DNA from 2 places in the Lysinibacillus sp. F12 genome. Region 1 is predicted to be linked to the other one. Evidence: riboswitches for the same ligand, from Rfam matches in the RefSeq annotation. Region 1 holds a riboswitch; the other holds the start of a gene.

What was found. Region 1 has a riboswitch for cobalamin ahead of metE (5-methyltetrahydropteroyltriglutamate--homocysteine S-methyltransferase). Riboswitches for the same ligand answer to the same signal wherever they lie in the genome.
Region 2: it holds a riboswitch for cobalamin, as region 1 does, so the genes downstream of both, nikA (nickel ABC transporter substrate-binding protein) here and metE (5-methyltetrahydropteroyltriglutamate--homocysteine S-methyltransferase) in region 1, are expected to answer to the same signal.

Annotation. Positions count from the first base shown of each region.
Region 1 covers NZ_JBYMLP010000003.1:684,120-687,808, forward strand. The annotation lists gene metE (5-methyltetrahydropteroyltriglutamate--homocysteine S-methyltransferase) at 1-1,072, opposite strand, end outside; cobalamin riboswitch at 1,347-1,525, opposite strand; gene AC3CH7_RS17320 (YrzI family small protein) at 2,072-2,218, shown strand; gene AC3CH7_RS17325 (DUF2785 domain-containing protein) at 2,616-3,461, opposite strand; gene AC3CH7_RS17330 (alpha/beta fold hydrolase) at 3,458-3,689, opposite strand, start outside.
Region 2 covers NZ_JBYMLP010000002.1:244,479-248,167, reverse strand. The annotation lists gene metE (5-methyltetrahydropteroyltriglutamate--homocysteine S-methyltransferase) at 1-1,214, shown strand, start outside; cobalamin riboswitch at 1,335-1,527, shown strand; gene nikA (nickel ABC transporter substrate-binding protein) at 1,672-3,291, shown strand; gene nikB (nickel ABC transporter permease) at 3,363-3,689, shown strand, end outside.

The sequences.
Region 1 (3,689 bases):
TCTCTTCGATTTTTTCATCGGCAAACGCCAGTGCTTGTTTGAGAACAGGGTCCAACTTCTTTTCAAATGAAGTAGATATTGGTACATGTTGCAGGTTACTTGAAGGTTGAATCCACAATTCCTTAGCATCACTTAGTTTTTCAATTGCTTGAATCATGGCATTCGCTTCCGCTAGGTTTGAACGCCATATATCACGACCATTGACCACCCCAATGGCTAAAACTTTATCTGGAGGGAAACCATATTGTCGAAGTGACTCCATATTCCCTTTATAGCCATGTACAAAATCTAAGCCAAATCCTTGTACAGGCAGTGTAATTAATGTTTCATAGGAGCATAATGCTTCAAAGTATGTTTGTAGCATTAGTTTTGCTGCTGGAACTGTCATCATCAATTGAGCATAGATTTCTTGAACTAGCTTCAGTTCTGCTGAGTCAAGTGTCGTCACTAAAGAAGGCTCCTCTATTTGAATCCATTCGGCACCTGCATCTACTAATTCTTGAATAATCTGGGCATAGAGAGGTATTAAGGCTAATAAGTATTCGACCTGCGTTAATTTATTGTAGCCCTTAGTGAGCTTATAAAATGTATAGGGGCCAATAAGTGTCGGCTTCGCCATAATACCGAACGCTTCCTTTGCCTCTAAAAAGTCTGCTAATACCTTATTTTCTGTTAGCTGCAACGGTTGTCCTTCATACTCAGGAACAATGTAGTGATAGTTGGTATTAAACCATTTGGTCATTTCACTAGCTACTGCTGAATGATTTCCTCTCGCTACACTGTAGTAGGTATGTAAATCTACCCTTCCACCTTGCCAGTTAAAGCGCTTCGGTACTAAGCCGAACATTAAGGCAGTATCCAACATTCTATCGTACAATGTGAAATCTCCTACTGTCACCACATCTATGCCGAGTTGTAGCTGCTTTTCAATTCTTGATAAACGAATACTTTTTAGTGTAGCCTGAAAATCCTCTTCCGTTAGTTCTTGACGCCAAAATGCTTCTAATGCCTTCTTCCATTCGCGATCATCTCCGATATATGGGTAGCCAATGAGTGTACTAGTATAAGTCATCTTTCATCTCCCTTTCATCAAAAAAATTTACTTCTAGCTTGCTCTACAAATTTGGTTATCCACATGCTAGTTTCGTTGCCCTATATGAAAACCAGTGGGCTTCACTTTGCAATATTAGCATGATAAAAAGCCATTCTCCTTTTTGGAAAATGGCTGCATAGTAAAATTATTAATACAAAAACAATACGAAAAAAAAAGAACTTCCGTATACATCATCTGTTTTCGCACAGTGCCTATTGGTCACTATTCACCACCTATTTCCACGTAGGTATTTGGTGTGTACTAGAAATTGGCAGGTCTCCTGGCTTCTCATCAACACGTCTCACAGCCTTCCCAGTTTCCCAGTGGCATTTGTGATTTGCTCCGAATTACAGTTGCGGGACAGCGTCGGATTTGCACCGACTTCCCTTTTAAGCCAAACTTTCATCTGGCACCATTTCTTACACTATATTCAGTTATACCCCTACTATACCATATATTTCAGAATAGTAGAAATTGTTTTTATATAAAAATTTATCTATTTACTTTGTTTTTAATTGTCAACAACTTGACCCTTACCCTTAGTGATAATGCCTTAATGATGTTTGTTGGCTTTAAGACTACTATTTCTACTATTCGCTACCCCAAAAAATCAGATAACTAACAATGTAAAGCAGCAAAGAATTTTTCTAGACTTTTACACAATCAGGAATTCTTAGTAAAAGTTGTTTACAAACAACTTAAAAAATGATATACTTACAAAGTAAAAAATTCTTAAGGAGGTCGAATGAAATGTTCGTTATCGCTAAATTAATGTCATTGGTAGTTACAACTTCAGTAAAAATGAAAATCACACATTCGACCAGATCGGAATGGATCGCTTAAGTTTTTTGTAATTAAGTATACCCATACCGCAGGGAGAAGTGTGCCCCTGCGGTATTTTTGTGTCTTTTTTCACCGTAGAGGAGTCTCTCTGCGGTTTTTTTCATTCCTCATGGTAATTTAAGGAGGTGATAATAAATGATGTTAAACATTTTTGCTCTTACGATAACTATTACAAAACGTGAGATTTCTATTGAAAAAGCACTTCAACATGAAAATGCGAAAAAAATCTTTGAAGAGAACAGAAGAAAAGTAGAAAATTATATTCGTATTCGTCAATATTAATGTTGTAATTTTAAAAAACAGGAAAGGTGGGAATAGAAATGATTTATATGATCAAAAGACGATATGCAGTTTTATGGCTGGAGAAAGACACAACCACCAGATGAAGTAATATTTTATAATCCCTGTAAAGCTAACCCGTTCTAATCTAGGACGGGTTGCTTCAGGATATGTTTTGCACTTTTCAAGCGATTTTTTACACATACCACTTGTTGTAGTTTAAGAAAATGCGGCATTACAATGTTCGAAAAATTCTAATTCTACAAAGCGTAATTCCTCGATACTAAAATTGAATGTAGCAATTTAGCCTAATTCAATTATTCTACTCCATTAGCCATCCATGTAACAAAAAACAGCGCTTCTCAGCCAAATCCAAGGATTAGGACAACCCCTTAATCCTTTAACTGATAGAAAACCTGTTTAATTTTGCCTCAGTGCCAAGTATGGCAGTATTAAGCTCATTTCCTCGGCTATCTTGTCCCCTTCTGAAATAGAGACTGCGTAAAAAATTCTTGCTGTTCACGCGAGCAATCACCTGACTGCGACTTCTCGGCAAATTGCAGCATTGCGCTAAGCAGCTAATCCAATCAGCAATTTCTTGATGTGGAAGTAATTCTTTGTCAATCATTGTATCCACGATATTGACCAACCGCTCATCATCCTCATCACTAAAAATATGTATTCCATTATGGAGCATGCTAGATATAGCGACAAGCACCTCACGTAGCATTGCAACGCTGCTCTCCTCGCACTGCACCAGCTCAACAAAAACATCTGCACCGTGAGACGCGCTGTGAGCCCAGCCTCCTACTGAAAGGTAACCCCGCAGATCCTTCTCCTCCTTGTAATAACGGAGCATGTCTCGCATTAATTGCTCAATTTCTTCTTGAGTTAAAAATGGATTCTGTCTGTGGCGTTGTATAATCAAAGCGATAGGCAAGGCAGAAAACGTCCTTGTAAAAACTGACTGATCCTCCTCACTGCCAATTTTATAGAACAAATGGTTCTCATCCGTCAGAACAGTTAAGAGACTACGCAACTCCTCTTCACTGAACCTATTCTCTTCCTTAATCCACATATAAAACATCGGATAAATCAAGTTATCCCGCAATTCTGGCTGAGGATCACCGATATATTGAAGTAACAAAGGTAAGAAATCTTGATGCTGCTCACCTTCGCCTAACTGATACGCATTCTCCTCAATTCTTTGTAAATCCTCCATAAGTTTAAACCTTATGTCGCTCATTTTCCCATCTCCTTTAACATGAATATAATCTCTTCTATTACAATATCAGGCTCATCATGATGTATATAATGTCCACTACGACTAGCAATCCGGAACTTACTAGACGTTGACAGCCATTGGAATTCTGCTTGTAGACTTTGTTCAATTCCTAATATTTCTTGTGAGGGCCATCCACCTTCATTTTCATTAGTATCGGGTAAACCTCTTGTAATAATTGAGAGAGGGATA
Region 2 (3,689 bases), on a different contig from region 1:
CTAAATATAGAAAGGGTCAAAACGGAACTCGACGTCATAATTTCTCAGAAAGTATGAAAGCCATTGAAGCACTAAAAAATCATCCGATTCGTCAAAATAAGATGATCCAGCAAGCCGTTCAATCCGTCTCCACAAAGGATTTTGAGCGACATAGTGATTTTAGTCAACGTCAAAAATTACAGCAGCAGGCGTTAGCCTTACCACTATTCCCTACAACAACAATCGGTAGCTTTCCTCAATCTGATGAGGTGAAGAGAAATCGGAATGCTTGGCGAAAGAAACAAATATCGAATACAGACTATGAAGCATTTATTGAACTGGAAACAAAGCGCTGGATTCACTTGCAGGAGGATATGGATATAGATGTACTGGTTCATGGAGAATTTGAACGGACAGACATGGTCGAGTATTTCGGTGAAAAACTGACGGGCTTTGCCTTTACTGAAAAAGCATGGGTGGTTTCGTATGGTTCTCGCTGTGTGAAGCCTCCGATTATTTATGGAGATGTTGAATGGACTTCATCCATTACCGTGAAAGAGTCAGCGTATGCCCAAAGCTTAACGAAGCGCTTTGTCAAAGGGATGCTGACAGGGCCAGTGACCATTTTAAATTGGTCCTTTGTACGTGATGATATTTCTCGGAAAGATGTGGCCTATCAAATTGCTTTAGCACTTTGTAAGGAAGTGAAAGCACTAGAAACGGCAGGTATCTCCATTATTCAAGTGGATGAACCAGCACTAAGAGAAGGGCTACCTCTTCGTAAAGAAAATTGGGGGGCTTACCTAGACTGGGCAATCAATGCCTTCAAACTTGCTACCTCGAGTGTAAAAGATACAACACAAATTCATACACATATGTGTTACTGCGAATTTAACGATTTCATAGAACCCATTAGTGCGCTAGATGCTGATGTGATTTCTATTGAAACATCACGAAGCCATGGAGAGCTTATTTCTTCACTTCAAGTGCATCCTTATACAAAAGGGATTGGATTAGGTGTATACGATATTCATAGTCCACGTGTGCCGAGTGAGGGAGAAATGTTAGCCATCATGAGAGATAGTTTACAAGTTTTAGACAAACATCAATTTTGGATTAATCCGGACTGTGGCTTAAAAACAAGGAAAGAGCCAGAAACAATAGCGGCTTTAGCTAATATGGTGGCTGCTACCAAACTATTGCGTCAGGAGGTGAAGGAATCTATATCGAGATAACGAGAGATAAAAGGAGTTAAGCAAAGATCAGGTTATCTGCCTGGTCTTTTTGTATCTGTTTATTATATTCAGAAAATAAAATTGACGTGAACATTTGAGCATGTTATGTTTATTACTAATTTCAAATATTGCATTACAAGTTTGAATGAAATTATTTTTCGTTCGATTAAAAGGAAAATGGGTGTAAATCCCATGCTGTCCCGCAGCTGTAAATGAGGAGTTTTGTTTCGATGACCACTGAGTTTTTTCTTGGGAAGGTGAAGCAAAATGATGATTCATAAGCCAGAATGCCTGCTTGTAAGAAGATTCATTGATGATCTACGAAAGATAGGGAGATGGATGGTAGCTTACGTATTGTAGGTTTATCTGTCCTTATTCTTGTAGAATAAGGTTTTTTTATGCCTTCTTTCTATTCAATTTGTAGATATGAACAGGGAATAGAGATAGGAGATAAAAAATGAGATGGACGAAGTATTTACTGCCTTACATGCTTGTTTTGACCTTCAGTTTTCTTGCAGGTTGTACAAGCACGGAAAAAGACAAAGGAAACTCAGCATCAACTGAACAGACAGATGAAAAAATGATTACGATTGGTTGGCCATTAGATGTAGGCCCATTAAACCCCCATACATATTTACCAAATCAGATGACTGCTCAAGCAATGGTTTATGAATCTTTAGTGGCGTATAACGATGATGGGACAATTACGCCAAAGCTAGCAGAAAGCTGGGTCATCTCAGAGGATAAAACTGCTTATACGTTCCATTTACGCAAGGATGTTAACTATTCGGATGGGACTGCCTTTAATGCTGATAATGTGATTCGCAATTTTGATGCGGTATTAGCGAATCGTGACATGCATTCTTGGATGGGCATGGTCAACCATATAAAAGAGGTCGTCAAAGTAGATGAATCAACAATACGTTTGCAATTAGACGAACCGTATTACCCTGTGTTAAACGAATTAGCCTTTGTCAGACCATTCCGTTTTTTAGGGGATAATGGCTTCCCAGACGGCGATAAGACAAATGATTCCATTCAATCAGCTATTGGCACAGGGCCATGGGTTTTAACCGACTATAAAAAAGATGAATATGCTTTATTTAGCCGTAATGAACATTATTGGGGAGAAAAGCCTCTCGTAGATAAAATAAAGGTTAAAATCATCCCAAATTCGGAATCCATTTCGTTAGCCTTTGAAAATGAAGAATTAGATGTCATTTATGGGCGAGGGGTTATTAGTTTAGATAACTATACGTATTTAAGAGATAGTGGCAAATATAGAACAGCTACATCTGAGCCACTGTCTACGAAAGCATTACTGTTCAATACACAGTCTGGACCGTTAGCTGAGCTAAAGGTTCGACAAGCAATGCAATATGCTATCAATAAGGAACAAATGGTAGAAAGCATTACACATGGTACAGAAAAAGTGGCTAACACGCTATTTTGGGAAGCAATTCCATATGCCAATATTGATTTAGCCCCCATTATATATAATCCTGAAAAAGCACAGAAATTGCTAGAGGAAGCTGGATGGACGCTACAGAAGGGTGAAAAAATTCGTTCAAAAAATGGTCAACCCCTTACATTAGATTTAATCTATATTGCTACTGATGCCATTCAAAAACCTATGGCAGAGTTAATGCAGGGCGAGCTAGCGAAAATAGGCGTACAGTTAAATATTGAAGGCGCCGATGTGATGGTCGGTCTGCAAAAATTAATGGATGATCAGGTTGATATTAACTTCTGGCGAACTAATGGACCGCCGACTGATCCACATAGCTTTGCAAATGAATCAGCTACACCAAATGCTAGTGGTGTTTATGAAGCAAAATTAGGCTTACCAAATACTCAAGAAATCGATACTAACATACATCAATTATTAGTCGGGACCGATGAAGAAGAACGCGTGCAGCTATACACGGATATTTTAACAATGTTCCACAAACAAGCATTGTTCTATCCAATATCGTATGAAACGAATCAAGTTATTTATCAACCATATATGAAGGATTTTGCACCACGTGCTTCTGAGTATGACATTCCATATGCACAAATGGATAAAGAAAACTAAGTATGAAAGAGAGAGTGTGTCGAACCAGGACAACTCTCTTTTTATCATCGGATGAAATAGGAAGTGACGACATGTACGAATCGACTTGGATGTTTTGTGTAAAAAGAATTCTCACACTTCCATTTGTATTAGTAGGCGTATCTATTCTGACCTTTGTGTTTATTCGTTTCGTACCAGTAGAACCAGCAGAGGTCATTCTTCGACTTGCAAGAATAGCCCCAACACCAGAGGCTATACAAGCTTTACGAGAAGAATTAGGGACAGATAAGCCTTTTATCATGCAATATCTGCTATGGGTAAAAGGCGTTTTACAGCTAGACTTTGGGACATCTTTTGTTAGTAAATTACCCGTTGGTGATGAGCTATTTGCTAAGCTACCCGCTACCATCGAATTAGCT